2 regions of the Ligilactobacillus acidipiscis genome follow, and region 1 is predicted to be linked to the other one. Evidence: a T-box and tRNA genes for the amino acid it is inferred to sense, from the RefSeq annotation. Region 1 holds a T-box; the other holds one or more tRNA genes.
What was found. A T-box is a leader RNA that pairs with one kind of tRNA and senses whether it is charged. The one in region 1 lies ahead of tyrS (tyrosine--tRNA ligase), so its partner is inferred to be a tRNA-Tyr.
Positions count from the first base shown of each region.

Region 2: it encodes a tRNA-Tyr, which carries the amino acid that the T-box ahead of tyrS (tyrosine--tRNA ligase) is inferred to sense. The anticodon was not compared.

Region 1 is NZ_LT630287.1:1,912,602-1,927,207, forward strand. It holds gene BQ5903_RS08925 (ATP-dependent Clp protease ATP-binding subunit) at 1-1,179, opposite strand, end outside; gene BQ5903_RS08930 (CtsR family transcriptional regulator) at 1,284-1,751, opposite strand; gene BQ5903_RS08935 (ISL3 family transposase) at 2,444-3,685, shown strand; tRNA gene BQ5903_RS08940 (tRNA-Pro) at 3,884-3,957, opposite strand; tRNA gene BQ5903_RS08945 (tRNA-Pro) at 4,040-4,113, opposite strand; tRNA gene BQ5903_RS08950 (tRNA-Arg) at 4,122-4,195, opposite strand; tRNA gene BQ5903_RS08955 (tRNA-Gly) at 4,238-4,309, opposite strand; tRNA gene BQ5903_RS08960 (tRNA-Thr) at 4,313-4,385, opposite strand; tRNA gene BQ5903_RS08965 (tRNA-Leu) at 4,393-4,477, opposite strand; tRNA gene BQ5903_RS08970 (tRNA-Lys) at 4,489-4,561, opposite strand; tRNA gene BQ5903_RS08975 (tRNA-Val) at 4,570-4,642, opposite strand; rRNA gene rrf (5S ribosomal RNA) at 4,652-4,768, opposite strand; rRNA gene BQ5903_RS08985 (23S ribosomal RNA) at 4,864-7,787, opposite strand; tRNA gene BQ5903_RS08990 (tRNA-Ala) at 7,959-8,031, opposite strand; tRNA gene BQ5903_RS08995 (tRNA-Ile) at 8,040-8,114, opposite strand; rRNA gene BQ5903_RS09000 (16S ribosomal RNA) at 8,208-9,771, opposite strand; gene tyrS (tyrosine--tRNA ligase) at 10,461-11,714, opposite strand; T-box leader at 11,874-12,065, opposite strand; gene BQ5903_RS09010 (Fur family transcriptional regulator) at 12,108-12,563, opposite strand; gene BQ5903_RS09015 (metal-dependent hydrolase) at 12,700-13,290, opposite strand; gene BQ5903_RS09020 (AAA family ATPase) at 13,328-14,606, opposite strand, start outside.
Region 2 is NZ_LT630287.1:1,712,665-1,727,270, reverse strand. It holds gene ptsP (phosphoenolpyruvate--protein phosphotransferase) at 1-589, shown strand, start outside; gene BQ5903_RS08030 (glycosyltransferase family 4 protein) at 814-1,992, shown strand; gene BQ5903_RS08025 (glycosyltransferase family 4 protein) at 2,016-3,041, shown strand; gene BQ5903_RS08020 (lysylphosphatidylglycerol synthase transmembrane domain-containing protein) at 3,041-4,054, shown strand; gene BQ5903_RS08015 (YkuJ family protein) at 4,278-4,511, shown strand; gene BQ5903_RS08010 (LTA synthase family protein) at 4,614-6,695, shown strand; rRNA gene BQ5903_RS08005 (16S ribosomal RNA) at 7,534-9,098, shown strand; rRNA gene BQ5903_RS08000 (23S ribosomal RNA) at 9,321-12,244, shown strand; rRNA gene rrf (5S ribosomal RNA) at 12,341-12,457, shown strand; tRNA gene BQ5903_RS07990 (tRNA-Asn) at 12,472-12,544, shown strand; tRNA gene BQ5903_RS07985 (tRNA-Ser) at 12,556-12,645, shown strand; tRNA gene BQ5903_RS07980 (tRNA-Glu) at 12,655-12,726, shown strand; tRNA gene BQ5903_RS07975 (tRNA-Val) at 12,731-12,803, shown strand; tRNA gene BQ5903_RS07970 (tRNA-Asp) at 12,814-12,887, shown strand; tRNA gene BQ5903_RS07965 (tRNA-Phe) at 12,931-13,003, shown strand; tRNA gene BQ5903_RS07960 (tRNA-Tyr) at 13,008-13,090, shown strand; tRNA gene BQ5903_RS07955 (tRNA-Trp) at 13,100-13,173, shown strand; tRNA gene BQ5903_RS07950 (tRNA-His) at 13,180-13,252, shown strand; tRNA gene BQ5903_RS07945 (tRNA-Gln) at 13,261-13,332, shown strand; tRNA gene BQ5903_RS07940 (tRNA-Cys) at 13,355-13,425, shown strand; tRNA gene BQ5903_RS07935 (tRNA-Leu) at 13,474-13,558, shown strand; gene BQ5903_RS07930 (ISL3 family transposase) at 13,731-14,606, shown strand, end outside.

The DNA.
Region 1 (14,606 bases):
CGGCAAGAAATGGTTAGTAATATAGCGATCACTCATCTTAACTGCGGCCTGCAAAGCTTCATCAGATAATTTCAACTGGTGATGCTTTTCATACTTCGGACGCAAGCCTTTTAAAATATCAACTGTTTCTTCTGGAGTTGGTTCATCAACAATGATCGTTGCAAATCGTCTCTCCAAAGCAGCGTCTGATTCAACATATTTCTGATATTCATCCAAAGTCGTGGCTCCAATGACTTGCATTTCACCACGAGCTAAGGCAGGTTTCAAGATATTAGAAGCATCGATCGCACCTTCAGCACCGCCGGCACCGATCAAGGTATGCATTTCATCGATAAACAAGATGACATTGCCGTCATGGTAAACTTCATCCAAAATTTTTTTCAGTCGATCTTCAAACTCACCACGATACTTAGTTCCAGCAACTAATGAGCCCATATCGAGCATCATGACCCGTTTGTTGGTAAGCTCTACCGGCACATTATCATTAATGATTTCTTGGGCAAAGCCTTCAGCAATAGCCGTTTTACCAACACCTGGCTCCCCCAGTAAAACTGGGTTATTTTTAGTCCGTCGGCTTAAAATCTGGATCACACGGGTGACCTCTTTTTGTCGGCCGATAACAGGATCGATCTGACCATTTTCAGCCATTTCATTTAGGTTACGAGCCAAACCATCCAAGGTAGGTGTTCCTTCGACCTTGTCTTTTTTCTTCGCATTTCTGCGAACTTGAGTCTGGCTGATCCCCAACTGTCTGAAAACTGTTTGTCTGATCCGCTTAATGTCGATATTTAAGCTATCCAAGATCCGTGATGACAAAATATCGTCATCTTCAAGTAAAGCCAATAAAATATGCTCTGTCCCGATCTTTTCGGAATTTAACAATTCTGCTTGAGCAACGGCACGAGTCAAGATTTTCTTTGCTTTAGGTGAATATGGCAAGTAATTGTCTGGTGCTTGTCTTTTCAAAGTGCCATAACCTGTCAAGCGTTCAATTTCTTCCTTGATATCAGTGGGCGTGATCACGAATTGTGCCAGAACTTTATGGGCGATCCCCTGTTCTTCAGAAACGAGGGCCAGCAACAAGTGTTCCGTACCGATGGCCTGATGCCTAAAGCCATTTGCATTGACTTGTGCGAGTTCTAAAACTCTTTTAGCACTAGGAGTATATGATTCATTCATTTCAAGTCCCCCTTATATAGTCAGGTTTTTTAAAGCAAAAATTCTTTTCTTTAAAAAAGAAGACTTCTTTACTTAAGCTATTTTTTACGATCACAAGATACAAATCAATCTGCACACCTTAAGCGATTTAAAACACTAACTAAGATCCGTGCACGAACCGCGTTTTCCAAACGTTTATCGGCAAAATCTAAAGTCGTCCGATCCATAGTCGCTAATACTAGGTTTGCTTCTTTTTGTGTCAAAAACTTATCCTCGTAAAGACTTTGTATGATCTGCAAAGCTTTACCAGAAGTAATACTTTCTCCGATAAGATCGATCAGTTGGTCCAAAACATCGGTGTCGTCGATCAAATTGACTTTTGCGATCCGAATGTATCCGCCGCCACCGCGTTTACTCTCAACTAAATATCCATTTTGGATCGTAAACCTCGTTTTGATAACATAGTTGATTTGAGAAGGAACAACATCAAATTGCTCCGCGATCTCAGAACGCTTGATCTCTATTTTTTGCGAATCGGCTAAAATACTTTTGAGATACTTCTCAATAATATCGGATATGTTGCGATTTTGCATTTAAACCACATTCCTTATTATCCAACTTTGACTAATATTGACTATTATTATATATGGAAACATGGTCAAATTGCAAAGATAATGCCATATTTGTTTAAATATCTTTCAAATCACGCTGACAAATTGTACTCCTTATAATGATCTGACCGCAAGTATTTTCTTTGAGTTGTTTAAACTACCACTAATCAAAGCGAGTAACCCATGGAAACAAAGCTAACTTATTTTATTATATTTATCTCTAGCGATAGCTGTCATTTCTTTTGACGACGGTCTTTCTTGGGCCGTTTTTTCTTAACCCCACTAACGCTGATGTTTTTATTTTCTTACTCCTAGGACTTATCAAAATACGATCCGCTCAGCGCATAAACCAAGGTACTTTATCTAACATTTTGATGTTTCAGTCCCTTACAGCTATCCATTACATGCCGCAGCTGCAAATCGTTCACTATAAAACATTGATCAGATGCTCTATTATGGCCATAGTTCAAAAAATTGCAACTAAAACGCACAAAATAAGATCCTTGCTCGCTGTTCTCAAAAATTAGGCCACAAAAAAGACAGGCGTCAAAAACGGGTCTAAACTTTTTAGTGTTGATGAGCGTTCATCAGCACTATTTTTGTACAAAAAAGGACATCATTTGTCCTCATATGCTACGATTAAAGCGACAAAACCAAATCAAAGCGAGGTATAAATGATGTCCCAAACTGATTCTATCCTAAATTTACTCAATATCCAAGACCCAAATATCAAAATTTCAGCTTGTACTGATTTTTCACAGGCCGGAGTTCACGAAAAACTGCTTTCAGCTACGCTGACTTACCCCGTCGAACGCTGTGTTAATTGTGGTTCCACGAATATCGTTCAGAATGGGACCCGCCTGACCAAGATGAGACTACCCAGCCTAGGTGAACAACCGCTCCGCATGAACTTGCGCAAACAGCGTTATCTGTGCCGGACTTGCCACCATACTTTTAGCGCGCAGACGCAGCTCGCTCCACCTCGGCACTCGATCACCCGCCAAGCAGTCCACGAAATCGCGACTTTGGCTAAGAACTCACTGCCAGTCAAAACGATCAGCCAGACCGTGGGAATCTCAGCTTCCTCGGTTCAACGGATCTTGTATAAGGATCAGCGAGCTTTAGTAACGCCCAAAGAGCTGCCGACAGCTCTCAGTTTTGACGAATTTCGTTCAACTAAGAACTGCTTTTCTTTTATCTGCATTGACGCAAAAACCCATGATTTGGTCACCTTATTGCCAGATCGTCTCTCGCAGACGATCCGCGAGTATTTCACCAATACTTATACACTTTCTGAGCGTCAAAAAGTTCAACTGGTGACCATGGATCTGAATGCGCAGTATCAGACTTTCGTCCGTAGTCTTTTTCCTAACGCCCTGATCGTCTTTGACCGTTTCCATATTGTTCAGTTAGCGGGTCGGGCACTTGACCATGAACGGCTGCGTGTTTTAAAAGGGATCAACGACCACCACGACCGCAACTATAAAGTTTTAAAAAGCAACTGGCGCTTATTCCACTTAGCTGAAAATCAACTTGAGACCTCCCAGGTTAAATATTATCGGGGATTAAATGAATACACGACTGCCCAAAATGTGGTCGATCTGGGACTCAAGAATTTTCCACAGTTCGCAGAAAACTATCAGACCTATCAAACGATCTTAACCTTTATTCGCAACCGCGATCGGGCTACTTTACAACAATTAGTTATGAACTACCGTCCCAATGGTACTGAAATGGATACCGTCATGAGGACCATTCAAAAGAACTACTTAGGGATCAGGAACGCTTGTCTCTATGACTACTTTAATGGGCCGTTAGAGGGGATCAATCGCAAGATCAAAGAACTTAAACGTAGCTGTTACGGATTCAGTAACTTAAGGCATTTCTTTATCCGCATCAAATTGATCCATGCCTAAGATAAAAAATTTAGGTCAACACTGTGGGAGGCAGGTGCGGGCCCATTTCGCTACGCTTCGGACCCGCACCTGCCTCCCAACCCAAACACTTTAATCTAGCTATGGCAGTAAAAAAAGAACCCTACCATAAAGATAGAATTCTATGGGCCATCAACACTATTTGACAAAGTCCCTCAAAAACGTCTGCCTTCAAAGTTATCGGGAAAACAGGATTCGAACCTGCGACCTCCACGTCCCGAACGTGGCGCTCTACCAAACTGAGCTACTTCCCGTTGAACATATGCAAATAACACAAAAGACAACTTCAATAACAAATTACTCTGTCATAAAGCTATCTTTGATATATTGTAGTGATCGGGAAGACAGGATTCGAACCTGCGACCCCCTGGTCCCAAACCAGGTGCTCTACCAAGCTGAGCTACTTCCCGATAAAAAATGCACCCAGTAGGAGTCGAACCTACAACCTTCTGATTCGTAGTCAGACACTCTATCCAATTGCGCTATGGGTGCATATAAGTCTATTATAATTTAATTCACTGAAAATTCCAGCGAAGCGGAAGACGGGATTCGAACCCGCGACCCCCACCATGGCAAGGTGATGTTCTACCACTGAACTACTTCCGCATATGCCGACTAGACGATTCGAACGCCCGACCCTCTGATTACAAATCAGATGCTCTACCAACTGAGCTAAGTCGGCATTAAAATGGTGCGGGTGAAGGGATTCGAACCCCCACGTTAAAAAACACTAGAACCTAAATCTAGCGCGTCTGCCAATTCCGCCACACCCGCAAAAAAAGCAATGAGTCGTGACAGGCTCGAACTGTCGACCCTCTGATTAAAAGTCAGATGCTCTACCAACTGAGCTAACGACTCAAGAAAAATGGAGGATACAGGGGTCGAACCTATGACCCTCTGCTTGTAAGGCAGACGCTCTCCCAACTGAGCTAATCCTCCAAAAACAAAGCGCGGCAGCTACCTACCCTCACAGGGGGCGATCCCCCAACTACTCTTGGCGTGACGAAGCTTAACTGCTGTGTTCGGCATGGGAACAGGTGTAGCCTTCGTGCTATCGCCACCGCACTTCTGTTTTTTTCTTTGAGAGATCCATTCCCTCAAAACTGACTAACATTCATTTCTTGCTGCTTTTATCTGACCGAGCCCACTCACGCGACTCGTTGGTTAAGTCCTCGACCGATTAGTAATGGTCCGCTCCATGCCTCACGGCACTTCCACTTCCATCCTATCTACCTGATCATCTCTCAGGGGTCTTACTTCCATAAAGGAATGGGAAATCTGATCTTGAGGCGAGTTTCGCACTTAGATGCTTTCAGCGTTTATCTCATCCACACTTAGCTACCCAGCGCTGCCTTGGGCAAGACAACTGGTACACCAGCGGTGTGTCCATCCCGGTCCTCTCGTACTAAGGACAGATCCTCGCAAATTTCCTACGCCCGCGACGGATAGGGACCGAACTGTCTCACGACGTTCTGAACCCAGCTCGCGTACCGCTTTAATGGGCGAACAGCCCAACCCTTGGGACCGACTACAGCCCCAGGATGCGATGAGCCGACATCGAGGTGCCAAACCTCCCCGTCGATGTGGACTCTTGGGGGAGATAAGCCTGTTATCCCCAGGGTAGCTTTTATCCGTTGAGCGATGGCCCTTCCATACGGAACCACCGGATCACTAAGCCCGACTTTCGTCCCTGCTCGACTTGTAAGTCTCACAGTCAAGCTCCCTTCTGCCTTTACACTCTGCGAATGATTTCCAACCATTCTGAGGGAACCTTTGGGCGCCTCCGTTACCTTTTGGGAGGCGACCGCCCCAGTCAAACTGCCTACCAGACACTGTCTCCCGCCGGGATCAACCGGCGCGGGTTAGAGTGTTCATACAACGAGGGTAGTATCCCACCACTGCCTCCAACGAGACTAGCGTCCCGTTTTCTACGGCTCCTACCTATCCTGTACAAGTTGCACGAACACCCAATATCAAGCTACAGTAAAGCTCCATGGGGTCTTTCCGTCCTGTCGCGGGTAACCCGCATCTTCACGGGTATTATAATTTCACCGAGTCTCTCGTTGAGACAGTGCCCAGATCGTTACGCCTTTCGTGCGGGTCGGAACTTACCCGACAAGGAATTTCGCTACCTTAGGACCGTTATAGTTACGGCCGCCGTTTACTGGGGCTTCGATTCTGAGCTTCGCTTGCGCTAACTCATCCTCTTAACCTTCCAGCACCGGGCAGGCGTCAGCCCCTATACGTCATCTTACGATTTTGCAGAAACCTGTGTTTTTGATAAACAGTCGCCTGGGCCTATTCACTGCGGCTGGTCTGTCGACCAGCACCCCTTCTCCCGAAGTTACGGGGTCATTTTGCCGAGTTCCTTAACGAGAGTTCACTCGCTCACCTGAGGATACTCTCCTCGACTACCTGTGTCGGTTTGCGGTACGGGTGATCAGATCCTCGCTAGAAGCTTTTCTCGGCAGTGTGACATGACTTCCTTCGCTACTTAAATTTCGCTCCCCATCACAGCTCATCTACCACCAAAACAAGCCTTTCACTCGTTTTGCGACTCGCTGCTTGGACGTGCAATTCCAGCTGCACGCTCCGTTAGCCTCCTGCGTCCCTCCATTGCTCAAACAGATCTGATCAGTACAGGAATCTCCACCTGTTGTCCATCGCCTACGCCTTGCGGCCTCGGCTTAGGTCCCGACTAACCCTGGGAGGACGAGCCTTCCCCAGGAAACCTTAGTCATACGGTGGGTCAGATTCTCACTGACCTTGCGCTACTCATACCGGCATTCTCACTTCTAAGCGCTCCACCGGTCCTGACGGTCCGGCTTCTTCGCCCTTAGAACGCTCTCCTACCACCCGACCTGACGGTCGGATCCACAATTTCGGTAATGTGTTTAGCCCCGTTACATTTTCGGCGCAGGATCACTCGACTAGTGAGCTATTACGCACTCTTTGAATGGTGGCTGCTTCTGAGCCAACATCCTAGTTGTCTGTGCGATCCCACATCCTTTTCCACTTAACACATATTTAGGGACCTTAATTGGTGGTCTGGGCTGTTTCCCTTTCGACTACGGATCTTATCACTCGCAGTCTGACTCCCGGAACAAGATCAGTGGCATTCGGAGTTTATCTGAATTCAGTAACCCAAGACGGGCCCCTAGTCCAAACAGTGCTCTACCTCCACGATCCTTAACTTCCGAGGCTAGCCCTAAAGCTATTTCGGAGAGAACCAGCTATCTCCAAGTTCGTTTGGAATTTCACCGCTACCCACACCTCATCCCAGCATTTTTCAACATACACGGGTTCGGTCCTCCGGTGCGTTTTACCGCACTTTCAACCTGGACATGGGTAGGTCACTTGGTTTCGGGTCTACGTCAACGTACTCGTGCGCCCTGTTCAGACTCGCTTTCGCTGCGGCTCCGGTCTTTCCACCTTAACCTGGCACGTTAACGTAACTCGCCGGTTCATTCTACAAAAGGCACGCCATCACCCCTTAACGGGCTCTGACTACTTGTAGGCACATGGTTTCAGGAACTGTTTCACTCCCCTCCCGGGGTGCTTTTCACCTTTCCCTCACGGTACTGGTCCACTATCGGTCACTAGGTAGTATTTAGCCTTGGGAGATGGTCCTCCCGGATTCCGACGGAGTTTCACGTGCTCCGCCGTACTCAGGATCCTGGACTGAGGAAAAACTGTTTCGTCTACGGGGCTGTCACCCTTTCTAGCCGGCCTTCCCAGGCCGTTTGACTACAGTTTTTCTTGGTAACTCAAATGTCCAGTCCTACAACCCCAAGAAGCAAGCTTCTTGGTTTGGGCTGTTCCCCGTTCGCTCGCCGCTACTGAGGGAATCGAAATTTCTTTATTTTCCTGCAGGTACTTAGATGTTTCAGTTCCCTGCGTCTGTCTTCCACCGGCCTATGTATTCAGCCGGCGATAATAACTCGTTACAGTCATTGGGTTGCCCCATTCGGAGATCTCCGGGTCATTGCTTACTTACAGCTTCCCGAAGCATATCGCAGTTAGTCACGTCCTTCATCGACTCCTAGTGCCAAGGCATCCACCATGCGCCCTTCCTAACTTAACCTCTCATTTATCAAAGATAAATGGGTCATGAGTTTGCGTTTAATACTTAATAATTGAATTCTTGTTTGAAACTCTTTCAAACGCGGTGTTCTCGGTTTAATAAAATTATTGATCAAGAAATAAATGTTATTCAGTTTTCAAAGAACGGATCCATGATGACTAACGTCATCAATGGAGGTTAGCGGGATCGAACCGCTGACCTCCTGCTTGCAAAGCAGGTGCTCTCCCAGCTGAGCTAAACCCCCATCACAAATGGGCCTAAATGGACTCGAACCATCGACCTCACGCTTATCAGGCGTGCGCTCTAAACCAGCTGAGCTATAGGCCCATAAATTATTGATTTATGGATTGAGAGTAGACCTCTCAAAACCAAACAAAGTTTCATGTAACAAATCGTGTGAGTTTCCGTAATTTTCCTTAGAAAGGAGGTGATCCAGCCGCAGGTTCTCCTACGGCTACCTTGTTACGACTTCACCCCAATCATCTGTCCCACCTTAGACGGCTGGCTCCAAAATGGTTACCGCACCGGCTTTGGGTGTTACAAACTCTCATGGTGTGACGGGCGGTGTGTACAAGGCCCGGGAACGTATTCACCGCGGCATGCTGATCCGCGATTACTAGCGATTCCGACTTCACGTAGGCGAGTTGCAGCCTACGATCCGAACTGAGAACGACTTTCAGAGATTAGCTAAACCTCGCGGTCTCGCGACTCGTTGTATCGTCCATTGTAGCACGTGTGTAGCCCAGGTCATAAGGGGCATGATGACTTGACGTCATCCCCACCTTCCTCCGGTTTGTCACCGGCAGTCTCGCCAGAGTGCCCAACTGAATGCTGGCAACTGACAATAAGGGTTGCGCTCGTTGCGGGACTTAACCCAACATCTCACGACACGAGCTGACGACAGCCATGCACCACCTGTCATTTTGTCCCCGAAGGGAATTCTGATCTCTCAGATGGTCAAAAGATGTCAAGACCTGGTAAGGTTCTTCGCGTTGCTTCGAATTAAACCACATGCTCCACCGCTTGTGCGGGCCCCCGTCAATTCCTTTGAGTTTCAATCTTGCGATCGTACTCCCCAGGCGGAATGCTTAGTGCGTTAGCTGCGGCACCGAAGGGCGGAAACCCTCCAACACCTAGCATTCATCGTTTACAGCGTGGACTACCAGGGTATCTAATCCTGTTCGCTCCCCACGCTTTCGAACCTCAGCGTCAGTTACAGACCAGAGAGCCGCTTTCGCCACTGGTGTTCTTCCATATATCTACGCATTTCACCGCTACACATGGAGTTCCACTCTCCTCTTCTGCACTCAAGTCTTCCAGTTTCCAATGCACTTCTCCGGTTAAGCCGAAGGCTTTCACATCAGACTTAAAAGACCGCCTGCGTTCCCTTTACGCCCAATAAATCCGGACAACGCTTGCCACCTACGTATTACCGCGGCTGCTGGCACGTAGTTAGCCGTGACTTGCTGGTCAGATACCGTCAGCGTCATAGCAGTTACTCTATCACGTGTTCTTCTCTGACAACAGTATTTTACGATCCGAAGACCTTCTTCATACACGCGGCGTTGCTCCATCAGACTTGCGTCCATTGTGGAAGATTCCCTACTGCTGCCTCCCGTAGGAGTTTGGGCCGTGTCTCAGTCCCAATGTGGCCGATCAACCTCTCAGTTCGGCTACGTATCATCACCTTGGTAAGCCGTTACCTTACCAACTAGTTAATACGCCGCGGGCTCATCCAAAAGCGACAGCTGACGCCGTCTTTGCCCGGCCGACCATGCGGTCAGCCGGTTGATGCGGTATTAGCACCTGTTTCCAAGTGTTATCCCCCACTTTTGGGCAGATTGCCCACGTGTTACTCACCCGTTCGCCACTCGCACTTAAAACGCTGAGTGCAAGCACTCATTGTTAAAAGATTGCGTTCGACTTGCATGTATTAGGCACGCCGCCAGCGTTCGTCCTGAGCCAGGATCAAACTCTCATTTTAAAGTTTGTGACTCATAAATTTTACTAGCGAATTGACTTCGCAAATGTTGTTTGCACTTATCGTTAAGATAAGCGACCTCACACATTTGATTTGTCGAAACTTTGTTCAGTTTTCAAAGATCCACTTGATTATTACTTGCTGTGTTGCCGAAATGACAACTTTATTAGTTTACCACGCTGAGCAAAAATGTCAACAATAATTTTAAAAAAATTTAATTGAATATTTGCTGAACGTGAAGAAAAATCAGAAACTTAATAACTAATCAATCAGCATATATAAATATACAAGCTAATTCTTAATACGTCAACTGCCATTTTTTTATTAAAGTTATTCAAAATAACAAAATTTCTTCGATTCACGAACTTAAAACTATAATATTTCAAAAAATATAAAGTTTTAAGTCGAAATAGCCTTGCTTTTTCCTATAATTCGACTTTAAAAAATGCAAAAAATTTTTAAAAATTTACGACTAATAACAATGATCAACTGCCGGCAACCATAAAACAAATTAACTATCCTCAGCACATAAGACTGCACCCTCAACCTATATTTTAATTTAAAGAGCACCGATCACACACCATATAAACACAAAAAGAGCCCTGCTCTTACGTAACTTCATTACAAATTGCAACAAAAGAAACTATGTAAGAGTAGAGCCCTACTTCGATCAAACGGATCTACTTAAGGTTTTACTTAACATTAGCTAAGAAATAACGCTTCTTTCCACGTCTAGCTATAACAAAACGACCATCAAACATAGCCGCTGGATCGATCACATGTTCAAGGTCTCTGATACGATCTCCGTTGATCCGGATCGCACCGTTATTGACATCTTCACGTGCTTGCCGTTTAGATTTCTCAATGCCGGTATCCACTAGCCATTCTATAATATTTGTCGGTTCACTGGAACATTCGACTGAAGGCATATTTTTAAAGCCTTGTTCAATATCATCAGCAGTCAAAGCCTTAACATCACCTGAGAATAGTGCCTGCGAAATACGTTCAGCTTGTTCAACAGCGTCTTTGCCATGCACAAACTCTGTTACTTCTTCAGCTAACCTACGTTGCGCTTCTCGTTTTTCAGGTTGAGTCTTGACCTTTTCAGCCAACTCATCGATCTCTGCGCGTGACAAGAAAGTAAAGTACTTCAAGTATTTCACTACGTCACGATCATCTTGATTCAACCAGAACTGATAAAATTCGTATGGAGTCGTCTTCTTTGGATCTAGCCAAACTGCGCCGCCAGCCGTTTTACCAAACTTAGTTCCATCAGCTTTGACCATTAGTGGGATCGTTAAACCGTATGCCTGGGCTTCTTGTCCTTCCATTTTATGGATCAGATCGATCCCGCTCGTAATATTACCCCACTGATCAGCACCACCGATCTGCAACTGCACATCATGTTCTTTCCACAAATGATGGAAATCAACGGACTGCAAGATTTGATAAGTAAACTCAGTAAATGAGATCCCGGCTTCCAAACGAGTTGCAACTACTTCTTTATTGAGCATTGTATTGATGTTGAACAGTTTGCCGTAATCACGCAAAAAACTTAGTAAGTCGATTTTAGATAACCACTCGTAATTATTAACGACAGTAATGTTATCAGCACCAAACAATTTCTTCATTTGAGCAGTCAAAGCTTCTTCGTTATGGTGAACAGTTTCCATCGATTGCAAAGTCCGCTCTGAGTTACGCCCAGACGGATCGCCGATCGAACCTGTTCCTCCGCCAATAATGATGTGAGCACGATGACCGGCCATCTGGAATCTTTTAAGCATCATAAAAGGGATCAAATGACCAATATGCAAACTATCCCCAGTAGGATCTGTCCCACAGTATAAGCCAACCGACTTATCGTTAACTAGTTTGTACAATCCTTCTTCATCTGTGACTTGATTGATAGCTCCACGCCATCTTAATTCATCAATAATATTTTCCAATATTCTACCATCCTCTCTGCTTCTATCAATACTAACTATATGGGCTCAATTGTTTGCAAACCAAAAACGTCAAATTGCCATCCTTAGTTTGGTCGGCTGAACCAAGTGATCACCACATCGGCTTTTGAAAACAAAAAAAGCCCCCAATGTCTCAAAGACATCAGGGACGAAATTTTCCGCGTTACCACCCAGATTACTGCACTGCTGCAGTCACCTTAACTATCTGTAACGGGATCAACCGAATCTTGCTCCATAATGTAATTCAAGTTCTTAGGATAGGCTGATTTCCAGCAACCATCAGCTCTCTTGACTAGTGCCTAAGACTCTACTGCGTTACTTCATTGCATTATTAAAATTATCCTATGCTATCATGTCTAAAAAGTCAATAGTCTTTTACTCATGCGCTGCTTGTTGCTTTGCTTGACATGCCGGACAAAGACCATAAACTTCATATTGACTATTATAAATCTGATAACCTGTTTCAACCGCCGCTTTCTTTTCCAACTGTTTAAACGAATCATCAAACACATCAACGATCTTATTACAAGAAACACAGATCACATGATAATGAGGCTTGTCCAAATAATCATAGCGCATATGCCCATCATTATCCGGAGCAACTTCAGTGATCAATTTATTAGCTTGTAATAATTCAAGCGTATTATAAACAGTCGCCAAGCTGACGCTAAAGCCGCTTTGACGAACATGCTCATATATCATTTCAATTGACGGATGCTCATGCGAAGTCATCAAATAAGCTAAAATCGCCTGACGTTGCGGTGTATTCTTGATACCGTGTTCTTTGAGATTTTCAGCTGCAGTGACCAACATTTCCTGGTTTCTGAGCATAAACTACGCCCCCTTCTCATTGTTAAAATTTTTCGTATTTGTAATTTTTATAAAACTCCTACTACATTGTTATTGTAGCACCAGTTAAAAAGAAAAATCTATCAAAAAACACAGTCAAATTTTAACAAATACGTTCTCACTTAATAAAAGGTAAAAACTGGTCAAGTGAAAAAAGCCAGGTTTGCAAGTTAGTAAGATACTTGCCAGCCAACAAACGGTCGAGTTGACCGATCCACAACAAGCGGATCTCGATCACCAGCAAACAGATCATCAACCCCAAAACCAGATACTCGCCTAAACCGCCGGTCTTATAAAAAACCACCTGGTGAGCTCCGTGTATAGCCTTCCTTTTTTTAGGCCACAACCAATTAACACCATCCCGTGAAAAACTGTCTTCTAATAAATGACATAAATAACCAAACGTCAGCCAAAAAGGAGTATAGATCCCACGACTGGTCAAATAGTGCGCGGCAATCACGCTCATTAACCAATAAACAAGCACTAAAGCCGCCAAAGAATGAGTGGCCTTGCGGTGCCCAAATGCCTTATTGGTCAGGCCGCTCGCGATTTTATTTCTTTTTCCTAAAAATGATTGCGGATGATCGATATCCGGAAGTAAACTTCCTAATACCAGCATCCCCATATTCAATACATCCACTTGTCCGCCACTTGCCATAACCGGCAAGCCTACGACCACCGTTGATACTAAATGCGTTTTATACTCCATAACTGATCCCTTTTATACTACAAAATTTCACTTCAACTCACTGCTCAAATTCATGTTCATATTTGATGACTGACCGGCCATTATCCGACAAAACATGCAATTGGTCAGGGATCTCTGTCCGCAGCTCAGTAACATGACTAATGATCCCGATCAAGCGATTTTCACCTTCGATCGCCCTCAAAGCGTCCAAAGCAACCTGTAAACTATCAGTGTCTAACGAACCAAAACCTTCATCAACGAATAGTGCTTCTACACTCACACCGCCAGCCTGAGCAGAAACAACTTCGCCCAAAGCCAAAGCCAAACATAAAGCCGCGATAAAACTTTCACCGCCGGATAAAGTATGAACTGAACGGATCTTCCCGGCATTATCATCATAAATATCAAGCTCTAATCCGGTATTTGAAGCATAACTGCCGGTCTTTTTATCCAAGCAAAAGCTATAGCGGCCGCCAGTCAATTCAGCGAAACGCTGGTTAGCGACCTCTAAGACCTGCTTAAAGTAGCTTTGTAAGACATATCTTTCAATATTTAATTTCAACTTGCCTTTACCAGAAACAACATCGGCCAATTGATTCCATTGTTGATCTTGTTCCAATTCATTTTGATATTGCTGCCAGATCTCACTGACATGTTGATACGTTTCCTTGTTTTGGTTAAACCGATGATTGACCAAACTCCGCTTTTGAAATAACTCGTCTTGCTTGACTTGCAACTGCTGAATTTCTTTTTTGGTTTCAGCGATTTGCGGCTGCGGTTGGCCTGCGATCCGCTGTTTCAACTGCTTTTGTGTAGTTTGATTGATAGTAACTTCTTGCTGGTAGCCTTGGATCTGATCTCTGAGCTGACTTAGCGTACTTAATTCACTGTTTAAAGCTGTGAGCTTCCTTAGATCCATCTGCTCATTATAGGCAAGACAGGCTTGGACCAGCTTTTGACGTGCATTTTCATGTTTCTCAATTGCTTCAGCTTGTTGTTTTGCCCGTTCTCTAAACCCAGACTCTACTCCAGCCAACTGTTCATTTAACGAAGACAGCTGCTGTTGCACCTGTTCTTTTTCGTGCTGATGAGCACTGATCTTTTCTTGCCAGGAATCCAACTGCGATTTGAGTTCCCGACTGGAGGCATATTCTGGCGGGAGTTGCGCCTGTTTTTGCTCACACTCAGTTTGCAATTTTTCCTTAGTGATCTGTAACTGAGTGTATTTTTCAGCAGCAGCTTTGCCTTTAGTCTCTATTTGCGGCTGCTCTACTTGCAATGAAGCCAATTGCGTTGTCATCGCGTCATTTTCGGCCTGGCGTTTTTCTTGTTTTTGA
Region 2 (14,606 bases), 200 kb from region 1:
TTTGTTACGTGCTTCTGCCTATGGCCGTTTAGCAGTCATGTTCCCAATGATCGCAACAGTCAAAGAATTCAAAGATGCTAAGGCTGTCTTTGAAGAAGAAAAGGCTAAGTTGGTTACTGACGGTGTTAAGGTTTCTGATGATATCGAAGTTGGTATGATGATGGAGATCCCTGCAGCTGCAATGATTGCTGACAAGTTAGCTAAATACGCTGATTTCTTTAGTATCGGTACTAACGACTTGATTCAGTACTCAATGGCTGCAGACCGGGGCAACGAACACGTTTCATACTTGTATCAACCATATAATCCTTCATTGTTACGTTTGATCAAGAATATCATCGATGCTTCCCATAAGGAAGGCAAATGGACTGGCATGTGTGGTGAAATGGCCGGCGATCAAGTCGCTGTTCCATTGCTTGCAGGTTTAGGATTAGATGAGTATTCAATGAGTGCAACTTCAATTTTGAAGACTCGTAGCTTGTTGAAGAAACTTGACACAAACAAGATGAAAGAATTAGCTGATAAAGCTGTGACTGAATGTGAAACAACTGAAGAAGTTGTTGATTTAGTACACAAGTATACTGACTAATTACAAATAAATTAGAGGTTCGAATAACTCGCATTTTGTGGGCTTATTCGAGCTTTTTTTGTTGTAAACAGTTTGACAAGTAAGTGGAAGACTGTATAATCAGCTTTGTCGTTTTTAAAATAAATTGTTTAAGAAAAGATTGTGTTAACAGGCATTTAGTTGCTTATAGTTGTCGAAAACAATATAATGATACTTGACTATTATTCAGACTAAGGGGGATCACCGTGAATATAGGTATATTTACAGATACATATTATCCGCAAGTCAGCGGTGTTGCGACTTCGATCAAAACATTGCGTGAACAACTAGAGAGTTTGGGGAATAATGTGTACATTTTTACAACAACGGACCCTAAGGTCGATCAAAACGTTTTTGAAAGAAATGTTTTTCGATTTACGAGTCTTCCTTTCATTTCGTTTACGGATCGCAGGATCGCTGTCCGTGGTCTTTTTCAAGCGTATGAGATCGCCAAAGAGCTCAACTTGGATCTGGTTCACACACAGACAGAATTTTCAATGGGAATGATCGGCAAGTTTGTTGCTAAAAATTTGAAGATCCCATGCGTGCATACTTACCATACGATGTATGAGGATTATTTACATTATGTGATGAAAGGCAAAGTTTTACGGCCTTCGCATGTTAAACAGCTCAGTAAAACTTATTGCGAGCACATGGCGGGAATAGTCGCACCTAGTACCCGTGTCTTGGATACTTTGACCGGTTATGGTGTCAAAGAGCCGATTTCGGTTATTCCCACAGGAGTAGATGTCAGAAAATTTTCTGGGCCAAAAAATACGAAGTTACGGGAAAAATATGATATTTCTTCGAAGACGCCTTTAATGTTAACGTTGAGTCGAGTCGCCTATGAAAAGGATATTGATCGGTTGATTGATGCATTCCCTGAGATCCAAAAACAAGTCCCAGGAGTGAAATTGATGATTTGCGGTGATGGTCCAGCTAAGGACCAACTAAGTCAACAAGTTGCGCAGATGGGTTTGACTGACAAAATCATTTTTACTGGAGAGATCGATCACGATGATGTACCTGCTTATTATCATATGGCAGATCTCTTTGTTTCTACTTCTATTTCAGAATCACAGGGATTAACTTTTATCGAAGCCATTGCTGCCGGTTTAAAAGTTGTTGCTGCTAGTGGCCCATATACAGATGATTTGTTGGATAACTTAAATATTGGGACTATTTTTGAAACCCCAGTGCAATTTGTCCAAGAAGTGGTCAAATATTTGAATGAACCGGCCAAGTTTAATGATCAAAGGTTTCGCGAGGAAAAAATTGCCAGTATTTCGGCAGAAAATTTTGGCGAACAGATCATGCAGTTTTATCAGGATAGTTTTACTTTCTTTGCTGAGGCTCAAGCGAGTCGTTCAAGAGAAAGTATTTAAAGTTTTGTGTAGGAGCGATCAACATGTTAACAATCCGTATGTATTCGTCCGCGGCTAAAGTCGACGGACAAGGAGTGGGCAGCGCTTACTCTGAATTGATCGATTTATTGGAAAAACATTATCCGACCGAGATAAACTTGATCGTTAATCGTTTTGGCAGTGCTGACGTTAGTCATTATCACACGATCGACCCGCAGTTTTACTTATCGACATTTTCGCCGAAAAGTGGTCGGAAGGTAGGTTACGTTCACTTTTTGCCGGAAACGATGAAGGGCAGTCTGCAAATGCCCGCATTGGCTGCCAAGGTCTTTAATTCATATATGATTTCTTTTTATAAGAGGATGGACGCTTTGGTAGTGGTCAATCCGTCGTTTATTCCAAAATTAGTTGCATATGGGATCGCTAAGAATAAGATCACCTATATCCCTAATTTTGTATCTAAAAAAGAATTTTATCCGTTGAAGCAGGAGCAAAAAAATAAACTGCGTGCTAAACATGGCTTAGATCCTCATAAATTTACAGTGATCGGGGTCGGTCAGGTTCAGGCACGTAAGGGGCTTTTTGATTTTATTAAATTAGCGCAACAATTACCTGATGTGCAATTCGTCTGGGTTGGCGGCTTTTCTTTCGGGAAGATGACTGATGGATATAACGAACTCAAGAAGGTCGTCGATGATCCGCCAGCTAATTTATTTTTCCCGGGAATAGTAGCACGGCAGGAAATGAATGAGTACTATAATTTAGCCGATCTGTTCTTGTTGCCTTCTTACAATGAATTGTTCCCGATGAGTGTATTGGAAGCTTTTAGTTGTGAAGTGCCAGTATTGTTACGTGATCTGGAGCTGTATCATTCAATTTTAACTGGTTATTATGAACCGGCTGTTGATGTCGTCCAGATGAAAGCTAAAATTGAGCACTTTAAGGCTGATCGACAAGCTTTAGGTGAGTTGAAGGATAAAGCTGTTCGTGCTTCTGCTTATTACAATGAAGATCATATGGCTGAAGTTTGGCGTGAATATTATACAGGACAAGCAAAGTTGGGCCGCTGATGAATTGGAAAAATAAGTTGAGCTTATTAGTTGTCATACTAGTAGGTGTGGGAATTTTTATCTATTCGATGAAAGATGTACCGTTCCATATTATCAGACATGAGCTTGCTGATCTGAGATGGTACTGGTTGATCTTTGCAGTGCTGTGTATGCTGATCTCCTTATTGTTTGAGGGAGCGATCGTCTATGTGTTATTAAAGAAGCAGTATCCTGGCTTTCGCTTTCGAGATGCTTTTCGGGTACCATTGATCGAACAATTATTTAACGGTATCACCCCTTTTCAAAGCGGTGGCCAGCCTGCGCAGCTGTTCGCATTATTACAGTCTGGGATCGATGCGGGCCGTGCAGCTTCTAAAATGTTGATGAAATTCGTGGTTTATCAATCGATGATAGTCGTGTGCTTTTTGATTAGTTTGGTAGCACAATTTCATTACTTAGCAGCAAAATTGCATGCTTTATCTGCCCTTGTGATTTTTGGATTCTCAATTCATTTTTTTGTAATTGCTGGGCTGTTAATGATCATGTACTGGCATTCTTTTACGAAAAAGCTTGTTGGGGTTTGCCTAAAACCTGTGAAGTGGTGGGCGAAACCAGAGACTTATCAGCGTTACAATGCTTATTTCACCGAAAAAATCGATAATTTTTACCTTGAAAGTTTAAGCCTACGCGATGATCCACTTACATTGGTCAAGGTCAGTTTGTTAACTTTAGGACAGCTTTTATTTTACTATGTCATCCCATACTTTATTTTACTTTCTTTAAGGGTGACTAATATTGATCCGTTGACGGTCGTTGGTATGCACATTTTGATCGTAATGATTATTTCGTTGTTTCCATTACCGGGTGGATTAGGCGGCGCTGAGTTTAGCTTTTCTGTTATTTTTGCTACCTTTTTGACCCAAAATGGGAAAGTCGTCTTAGCAATGATACTTTGGCGTTTGATCACATATTATTTAGGAATGTTTTTGGGAATGGGCGGTTTGGCTGTGGAACCTTATAGGATCAAGCAGTGAGTTCTTCCAAGCTTCAGTTTTTAACTGGGGCTTTTTTTGAACGATTGGGTTTTGCTGCTTGTTAAGTACTAGTAAAAAAAGAGGCCAAATCGACCTAATTTAAGAATTTCAATTTTATTTTGTTTAAGAAAATGTTATTATCGTTTTTGTATGTAATAGATATATCAGATAGTTTTGTCTGGTACCTATTTAGCAGTTTTAAAGAGTGGAAAAGGGGTTTGTCATGGAAAATTCACAATTAGTTGCGATTATTTCGCGCTTGGATGCAATGATCAAGAGTGCCGATGATGAAGTAGTTTCAAGACGTTTTGAAAAAGAAGGGGAAGAACGTGGTGTAGTTACTTACGACCCGAAAGCAAACGCCTTTGAATTAGAAGAGATCAGTACCAAACAAAAATTTCAATTCGATAACATTGATCTAGCTGCAATAGAAATTTACGACTTGCTTGATTATTGATTATTAAGTTAAACTGAAGATATTGTATTTTCAGTTTTTCTTTTTTATTAATCCTTTATACTTGTCAGCAGGCAAGTTTTTAATTTGGAGGAATTTTGTAAAATGAATTCGTTTTTTAAAAAAACACGGCAAGTTTTAAGTAACAGAGCAGGTTTTTTCTGGCTAGTCCTTTTTTTATTCTGGCTTAAAACATACCTTGCTTATCAAAATAACTTTACTTTAGGTGTTAATAACACAATGCAGCAATTTTTGCTGTTATTAAATCCGCTTCCTGTTGGATTACTTTTGATAGGTATTGGTTTATATTTTGGCGGCAAAAAGTCTTATTGGATCGAGATCATTGTGAGTCTGATCCAATCCACTTGGCTATTCGCTAATACATTATATTATCGTGAGTTCTCAGATTTCTTATCATTTGGTATTATTAAATCTTCTAGCTCCGTTTCAAATAATCTGGGTTCTAGTATTTTAGAGATCATTCATCCGACTGACTTTTTGTTATTCTTGGATGTTGTGATCCTGATATTGATGATGTCGTTTAAGGTGATCCAGCCTGATCAGTCCCGTCCTAAGAGACGTTATGGTGCCATTACTTCAGTTATTGCCATTGTTTTATTTGGGATCAACTTGAGCTTGGCAGAAGGCGACCGTTCGCAATTATTGACCCGAACTTTTGATAATAACTATATTGTCAAGTACTTAGGCGTTGATTTTTTTGCCGGATATTCAGCTTATCAAACGCATCAGCAAACATCTACTAGAAAAAATGCCAATAGTAGTGATGTGGACAAGGTCTTGGATTTCGTCAACAAAAATCGTTCGCAGCCGAATGTGTCGTATTATGGCAAAGAAAAAGGCAAAAATGTCTTTATTTTCCATCTGGAAAGTTTCCAGCAATTCTTGATAAATTACAAATCTGATGGCGAAGAAGTGACACCGAATATCAACCGGTTCTATGCGGATCAACATACCATGTCTTTTGATAATTTCTTTAATCAGGTTGGTCAAGGTAAAACATCTGATGCGGAAACGATGTTAGAAACTTCTTTATATGGTTTGCCTTCTGGTTCTAGTATGACATCTTACGGTTCTTCTAATACCTACCAGGCTTTACCAGCGTTTTTAGATCAAAGAGGATATGCAACAGCTTCAATGCATGGCGATGTGGGTAGTTTTTGGAATCGTGATAATACCTATAAGTCATGGGGCTATCAGTACTTTTTTGACTCGGCTTATTTCGATGATAAAGATGATTATAATAATGGCTATGGGATGAAAGATAAGATTTTTCTGAAGCAGTCTGCTAAGTATCTCGAGCAGTTGCCGCAGCCGTTTTATGCTAAGATCATTACTGTTACTAACCATTACCCATATGATTTGGATAAGCAGAATCAATCGATCGCTAAGACCAAGACTGGTGACAAAACCGTTGATGGCTACGTTCAAACTGCTCATTATCTAGATCAAGCGTTTGGCGAATTCATTAATTATCTCAAGAAGTCAGGCTTGTATGATGATTCGATGATCGTTGCTTATGGTGATCACTATGGTATTTCCAATAATCATCCAAAAGCATTGGCAAAGCTTTTAGGTAAGAAGTCTGTCTCTAAATACGACTTAGCGATGTTAGAGAAAGTTCCGTTTATGATCCATTCTAATAATTTGCAAGGTGGGGTCAATCATACATACGGCGGTGAGATCGACGTGATGCCGACGTTAATGGACCTTTTGGGTATTAAAGATGATGATACTATTCAACTAGGCAATGATCTGCTGTCGACTAATAGAAATCAGACAGTTGCTTTCCGGAACGGGGACTTTGTTTCTCCTGATTTAAGTAAACTTGGCAGTAAGGTTTATGATAACCAGGGTAAGAAGATAGACACTAAGAAGCTGACTGCCCAGCAAAAGCAGATTTTAAAAGAGCAACAAGATCATACTGATAAGTCGCTGTCAATGTCTGACAAGATCACAACTGGGGATTTATTACGTTTCTACACGCCACAGGACTTTAACAAAGTGGATAAATCGCAGTATAAATATAAATATTCAGACGGGATCAAAGCATTGAAGAAGGCACGTCGTGAGAAGAAATCTAGTTTGATAGATCAAAATGGCGGAAAGTCCACTCAAGATCTGTATGAAACTGATGCTCCTGAATTAAAAGATGATGACAATAAATAAAATAGATTTTTTTTAACAGTCCCTTACTTATTTGGGGGCTGTTTTTTTGTTGCCGTTCGGCTGCACAAGAGACGTTTTTTTTATTGCAAGAAATTGGCGGAGGAAGATTATGTGTACTGGCTGATCCGTAGCAGTTATCTGAATTCATGGTTTTGAGAGTCTGTTAACGAATTGATCAAATAGTTTTTAGCCGCTTTATGCTGTCCTTGAGATGGCTAATAAGTCAGAGACAAACTTTTTGATGAACGATCTGGTGGGTCTGCTTTTAAATAATAGTCAACGAAATATTGATTATTTAATTTTTAGCAGTGGAGTGTTACGGATCATTTACAGTAAAAAAGAACATTTTTCCGTTTTTAAATACCTAGGACAGCAAAAGACAAACATTATTTTAGATTTCCGGTTTTTTTGTTAGCATCAATAAATTTAAATTTAGAAATGCAAAAAAGTTATTGACGAAGTCTCGAAATGTTGCTAAGATAGTATTTGTCGCTAAGGCGCTGTGGCAGTTTGAATTTCTTTGAAATTTGTTGTTGACAGCGTCGCAATCGACATTGTATAATGTTTAAGTTGTCGATTTTACTTATTCTAGAGTATTATTGATATTTTAGTAATTAAGTAAGACACTTACAATTTTTTCATAATAAAGATTGAAATAAATGTTTGACAATTGTTTCAAACAATGATAAAATATACTTTGTTGTGAAATGACAAGTAGATCTTTGAAAACTGAACAAAGTTTCGACAAATCAAATGTGTGAGGTCGCTTATCTTAATGATAAGTGCAAACAACATTTGCGAAGTCAATTCGCTAGTAAAATTTATGAGTCACAAACTTTAAAATGAGAGTTTGATCCTGGCTCAGGACGAACGCTGGCGGCGTGCCTAATACATGCAAGTCGAACGCAATCTTTAGCCACTGAGTGCTTGCACTCAGCAGTTAAAGTGCGAGTGGCGAACGGGTGAGTAACACGTGGGCAATCTGCCCAAAAGTGGGGGATAACACTTGGAAACAGGTGCTAATACCGCATCAACCGGCTGACCGCATGGTCGGCCGGGCAAAGACGGCGTCAGCTGTCGCTTTTGGATGAGCCCGCGGCGTATTAACTAGTTGGTAAGGTAACGGCTTACCAAGGTGATGATACGTAGCCGAACTGAGAGGTTGATCGGCCACATTGGGACTGAGACACGGCCCAAACTCCTACGGGAGGCAGCAGTAGGGAATCTTCCACAATGGACGCAAGTCTGATGGAGCAACGCCGCGTGTATGAAGAAGGTCTTCGGATCGTAAAATACTGTTGTCAGAGAAGAACACGTGATAAAGTAACTGTTATCGCGCTGACGGTATCTGACCAGCAAGTCACGGCTAACTACGTGCCAGCAGCCGCGGTAATACGTAGGTGGCAAGCGTTGTCCGGATTTATTGGGCGTAAAGGGAACGCAGGCGGTCTTTTAAGTCTGATGTGAAAGCCTTCGGCTTAACCGGAGAAGTGCATTGGAAACTGGAAGACTTGAGTGCAGAAGAGGAGAGTGGAACTCCATGTGTAGCGGTGAAATGCGTAGATATATGGAAGAACACCAGTGGCGAAAGCGGCTCTCTGGTCTGTAACTGACGCTGAGGTTCGAAAGCGTGGGGAGCGAACAGGATTAGATACCCTGGTAGTCCACGCTGTAAACGATGAATGCTAGGTGTTGGAGGGTTTCCGCCCTTCGGTGCCGCAGCTAACGCACTAAGCATTCCGCCTGGGGAGTACGATCGCAAGATTGAAACTCAAAGGAATTGACGGGGGCCCGCACAAGCGGTGGAGCATGTGGTTTAATTCGAAGCAACGCGAAGAACCTTACCAGGTCTTGACATCTTTTGACCATCTGAGAGATCAGAAATTCCCTTCGGGGACAAAATGACAGGTGGTGCATGGCTGTCGTCAGCTCGTGTCGTGAGATGTTGGGTTAAGTCCCGCAACGAGCGCAACCCTTATTGTCAGTTGCCAGCATTCAGTTGGGCACTCTGGCGAGACTGCCGGTGACAAACCGGAGGAAGGTGGGGATGACGTCAAGTCATCATGCCCCTTATGACCTGGGCTACACACGTGCTACAATGGACGATACAACGAGTCGCGAGACCGCGAGGTTTAGCTAATCTCTGAAAGTCGTTCTCAGTTCGGATCGTAGGCTGCAACTCGCCTACGTGAAGTCGGAATCGCTAGTAATCGCGGATCAGCATGCCGCGGTGAATACGTTCCCGGGCCTTGTACACACCGCCCGTCACACCATGAGAGTTTGTAACACCCAAAGCCGGTGCGGTAACCATTTTGGAGCCAGCCGTCTAAGGTGGGACAGATGATTGGGGTGAAGTCGTAACAAGGTAGCCGTAGGAGAACCTGCGGCTGGATCACCTCCTTTCTAAGGAAAATTACGGAAACTCACACGATTTGTTACATGAAACTTTGTTTGGTTTTGAGAGGTCTACTCTCAGATCCGTTCTTTGAAAACTGAATAACATTTATTTCTTGATCAATAATTTTATTAAACCGAGAACACCGCGTTTGAAAGAGTTTCAAACAAGAATTCAATTATTAAGTATTAAACGCAAACTCATGACCCATTTATCTTTGATAAATGAGAGGTTAAGTTAGGAAGGGCGCATGGTGGATGCCTTGGCACTAGGAGTCGATGAAGGACGTGACTAACTGCGATATGCTTCGGGAAGCTGTAAGTAAGCAATGACCCGGAGATCTCCGAATGGGGCAACCCAATGACTGTAACGAGTTATTATCGCCGGCTGAATACATAGGCCGGTGGAAGACAGACGCAGGGAACTGAAACATCTAAGTACCTGCAGGAAAATAAAGAAATTTCGATTCCCTCAGTAGCGGCGAGCGAACGGGGAACAGCCCAAACCAAGAAGCTTGCTTCTTGGGGTTGTAGGACTGGACATTTGAGTTACCAAGAAAAACTGTAGCCAAACGGCCTGGGAAGGCCGGCTAGAAAGGGTGACAGCCCCGTAGGCGAAACAGTTTTTCCTCAGTCCAGGATCCTGAGTACGGCGGAGCACGTGAAACTCCGTCGGAATCCGGGAGGACCATCTCCCAAGGCTAAATACTACCTAGTGACCGATAGTGGACCAGTACCGTGAGGGAAAGGTGAAAAGCACCCCGGGAGGGGAGTGAAACAGTTCCTGAAACCATGTGCCTACAAGTAGTCAGAGCCCGTTAAGGGGTGATGGCGTGCCTTTTGTAGAATGAACCGGCGAGTTACGTTAACGTGCCAGGTTAAGGTGGAAAGACCGGAGCCGCAGCGAAAGCGAGTCTGAACAGGGCGCACGAGTACGTTGACGTAGACCCGAAACCAAGTGACCTACCCATGTCCAGGTTGAAAGTGCGGTAAAACGCACCGGAGGACCGAACCCGTGTATGTTGAAAAATGCTGGGATGAGGTGTGGGTAGCGGTGAAATTCCAAACGAACTTGGAGATAGCTGGTTCTCTCCGAAATAGCTTTAGGGCTAGCCTCGGAAGTTAAGGATCGTGGAGGTAGAGCACTGTTTGGACTAGGGGCCCGTCTTGGGTTACTGAATTCAGATAAACTCCGAATGCCACTGATCTTGTTCCGGGAGTCAGACTGCGAGTGATAAGATCCGTAGTCGAAAGGGAAACAGCCCAGACCACCAATTAAGGTCCCTAAATATGTGTTAAGTGGAAAAGGATGTGGGATCGCACAGACAACTAGGATGTTGGCTCAGAAGCAGCCACCATTCAAAGAGTGCGTAATAGCTCACTAGTCGAGTGATCCTGCGCCGAAAATGTAACGGGGCTAAACACATTACCGAAATTGTGGATCCGACCGTCAGGTCGGGTGGTAGGAGAGCGTTCTAAGGGCGAAGAAGCCGGACCGTCAGGACCGGTGGAGCGCTTAGAAGTGAGAATGCCGGTATGAGTAGCGCAAGGTCAGTGAGAATCTGACCCACCGTATGACTAAGGTTTCCTGGGGAAGGCTCGTCCTCCCAGGGTTAGTCGGGACCTAAGCCGAGGCCGCAAGGCGTAGGCGATGGACAACAGGTGGAGATTCCTGTACTGATCAGATCTGTTTGAGCAATGGAGGGACGCAGGAGGCTAACGGAGCGTGCAGCTGGAATTGCACGTCCAAGCAGCGAGTCGCAAAACGAGTGAAAGGCTTGTTTTGGTGGTAGATGAGCTGTGATGGGGAGCGAAATTTAAGTAGCGAAGGAAGTCATGTCACACTGCCGAGAAAAGCTTCTAGTGAGGATCTGATCACCCGTACCGCAAACCGACACAGGTAGTCGAGGAGAGTATCCTCAGGTGAGCGAGTGAACTCTCGTTAAGGAACTCGGCAAAATGACCCCGTAACTTCGGGAGAAGGGGTGCTGGTCGACAGACCAGCCGCAGTGAATAGGCCCAGGCGACTGTTTATCAAAAACACAGGTTTCTGCAAAATCGTAAGATGACGTATAGGGGCTGACGCCTGCCCGGTGCTGGAAGGTTAAGAGGATGAGTTAGCGCAAGCGAAGCTCAGAATCGAAGCCCCAGTAAACGGCGGCCGTAACTATAACGGTCCTAAGGTAGCGAAATTCCTTGTCGGGTAAGTTCCGACCCGCACGAAAGGCGTAACGATCTGGGCACTGTCTCAACGAGAGACTCGGTGAAATTATAATACCCGTGAAGATGCGGGTTACCCGCGACAGGACGGAAAGACCCCATGGAGCTTTACTGTAGCTTGATATTGGGTGTTCGTGCAACTTGTACAGGATAGGTAGGAGCCGTAGAAAACGGGACGCTAGTCTCGTTGGAGGCAGTGGTGGGATACTACCCTCGTTGTATGAACACTCTAACCCGCGCCGGTTGATCCCGGCGGGAGACAGTGTCTGGTAGGCAGTTTGACTGGGGCGGTCGCCTCCCAAAAGGTAACGGAGGCGCCCAAAGGTTCCCTCAGAATGGTTGGAAATCATTCGCAGAGTGTAAAGGCAGAAGGGAGCTTGACTGTGAGACTTACAAGTCGAGCAGGGACGAAAGTCGGGCTTAGTGATCCGGTGGTTCCGTATGGAAGGGCCATCGCTCAACGGATAAAAGCTACCCTGGGGATAACAGGCTTATCTCCCCCAAGAGTCCACATCGACGGGGAGGTTTGGCACCTCGATGTCGGCTCATCGCATCCTGGGGCTGTAGTCGGTCCCAAGGGTTGGGCTGTTCGCCCATTAAAGCGGTACGCGAGCTGGGTTCAGAACGTCGTGAGACAGTTCGGTCCCTATCCGTCGCGGGCGTAGGAAATTTGCGAGGATCTGTCCTTAGTACGAGAGGACCGGGATGGACACACCGCTGGTGTACCAGTTGTCTTGCCCAAGGCAGCGCTGGGTAGCTAAGTGTGGATGAGATAAACGCTGAAAGCATCTAAGTGCGAAACTCGCCTCAAGATCAGATTTCCCATTCCTTTATGGAAGTAAGACCCCTGAGAGATGATCAGGTAGATAGGATGGAAGTGGAAGTGCCGTGAGGCATGGAGCGGACCATTACTAATCGGTCGAGGACTTAACCAACGAGTCGCGTGTGTGGGCTCGGTGAGATAAAAGCAGTGAGAAATGAATGTTAGTCAGTTTTGAGGGAACGGATCTCTCAAAGAAAAAAAACACAAGTGCGGTGGCGATAGCACGAAGGCTACACCTGTTCCCATGCCGAACACAGCAGTTAAGCTTCGTCACGCCAAGAGTAGTTGGGGGATCGCCCCCTGTGAGGGTAGGTAGCTGCCGCGCTTTGTTTTTGTTATTCCGGCATAGCTCAGTTGGTAGAGCATCTGACTGTTAATCAGGGTGTCGACGGTTCGAGTCCGCCTGCCGGAGTTTTTATTGATGGAGAGCTGTCCGAGTGGCTTAAGGAGCATGATTGGAAATCATGTAAGGGGGCATGCCCTCCTTCAAGGGTTCGAATCCCTTGCTCTCCGTAGATAAATGACCCGTTGGTCAAGTGGTTAAGACACCGCCCTTTCACGGCGGTAACATGGGTTCAAATCCCGTACGGGTCATATTGGAGGATTAGCTCAGTTGGGAGAGCGTCTGCCTTACAAGCAGAGGGTCACAGGTTCGAGCCCTGTATCCTCCATAAATAATTCGGTCCTATGGTGTAGGGGTTTATCACGCCTGCCTGTCACGCAGGAGATCGCCGGTTCAAATCCGGCTAGGACCGTTAGGATAAGATTTCATCTTATTCATTTAAAATTGATGTAAATGGCTCGGTAGCTCAGTCGGTAGAGCAATGGATTGAAGCTCCATGTGTCGGCGGTTCGATTCCGTCCCGCGCCATTATGGAAGGGTAGCGAAGTCTGGCTAAACGCGGCGGACTGTAAATCCGCTCCTTCGGGTTCGGTGGTTCGAATCCACTCCCTTCCATCAATTTATAGGGATATAGTTCAAGGGCAGAACAACGGTCTCCAAAACCGTCGATGCGGGTTCGATTCCTGCTATCCCTGCCAGTTATGGCGGTAGTGGTGAAGTGGTTAACACACCGGATTGTGGCTCCGGCACGCGTGGGTTCGACCCCCACCTACCGCCCTTATTATTGGGGTATAGCCAAGTGGTAAGGCATGGGACTTTGACTCCCACATGCGCTGGTTCGAATCCAGCTATCCCAATAAGGGTTTGTTCCTTTAGAATGGCGGTATAGCCAAGTGGTAAGGCAGAGGTCTGCAAAACCTTCATCACCGGTTCAAATCCGGTTACCGCCTTTAGTTGCTTTAGGCGCTAACATATAGTATAATTATTTTTGTTGATATGCCGGTGTGGCGGAATTGGCAGACGCGCTGGACTCAAAATCCAGTTCCCGTTGAGGGAGTATCGGTTCGACCCCGATCACCGGTATTTTTTATACATTTTATCAGTAGTAAACGCCTAGAAATAGGCGTTTTTCTTTGGGTCTAAACTTTTTAGTGTTGATGAGCGTTCATCAGCACTATTTTTGTACAAAAAAGGACATCATTTGTCCTCATATGCTACGATTAAAGCGATAAAACCAAATCAAAGCGAGGTATAAATGATGTCCCAAACTGATTCTATCCTAAATTTACTCAATATCCAAGACCCAAATATCAAAATTTCAGCTTGTACTGATTTTTCACAGGCCGGAGTTCACGAAAAACTGCTTTCAGCTACGCTGACTTACCCCGTCGAACGCTGTGTTAATTGTGGTTCCACGAATCTTGTTCAGAATGGGACCCGCCTGACCAAGATGAAACTGCCCAGCCTAGGTGAACAACCGCTCCGCATGAACCTGCGCAAACAGCGTTATCTGTGCCGAACTTGCCACCATACTTTTAGCGCGCAGACGCAGCTCGCTCCGCCTCGGCACTCGATCACCCGCCAAGCAGTCCACGAAATCGCGACTTTAGCTAAGAACTCACTGCCAGTCAAGACGATCAGCCAGGCCGTGGGGATCTCAGCTTCCTCGGTTCAACGGATCTTGTATAAGGATCAGCGGGCTTTAGTAACGCCCAAAGAGCTGCCGACAGCTCTCAGCTTTGACGAATTTCGTTCAACTAAGAACTGCTTTTCTTTTATCTGCATTGACGCAAAAACACATGATTTGGTCGCCTTATTGCCAGATCGTCTCTCGCAGACGATCCGCGAGTATTTCACCAATACTTATACACTTTCTGAGCGTCAAAAAGTTCAACTGGTGACCATGGATCTGAATGCACAGTATCAGACTTTCGTCCGTCGTCTTTTTCCTAACGCACTGATCGTCTTTGACCGTTTCCATATTGTTCAGTTAGCGGGTCGGGCACTTGACCATGAACGGCTGCGTGTTTTAAAAGGGATCAACGACCACCACGACCGCAACTATAAAGTTTTAAAAAGCAACTGGCGCTTATTCCACTTAGCTGAAAATCAACTTGAGACCTCCCAGGTT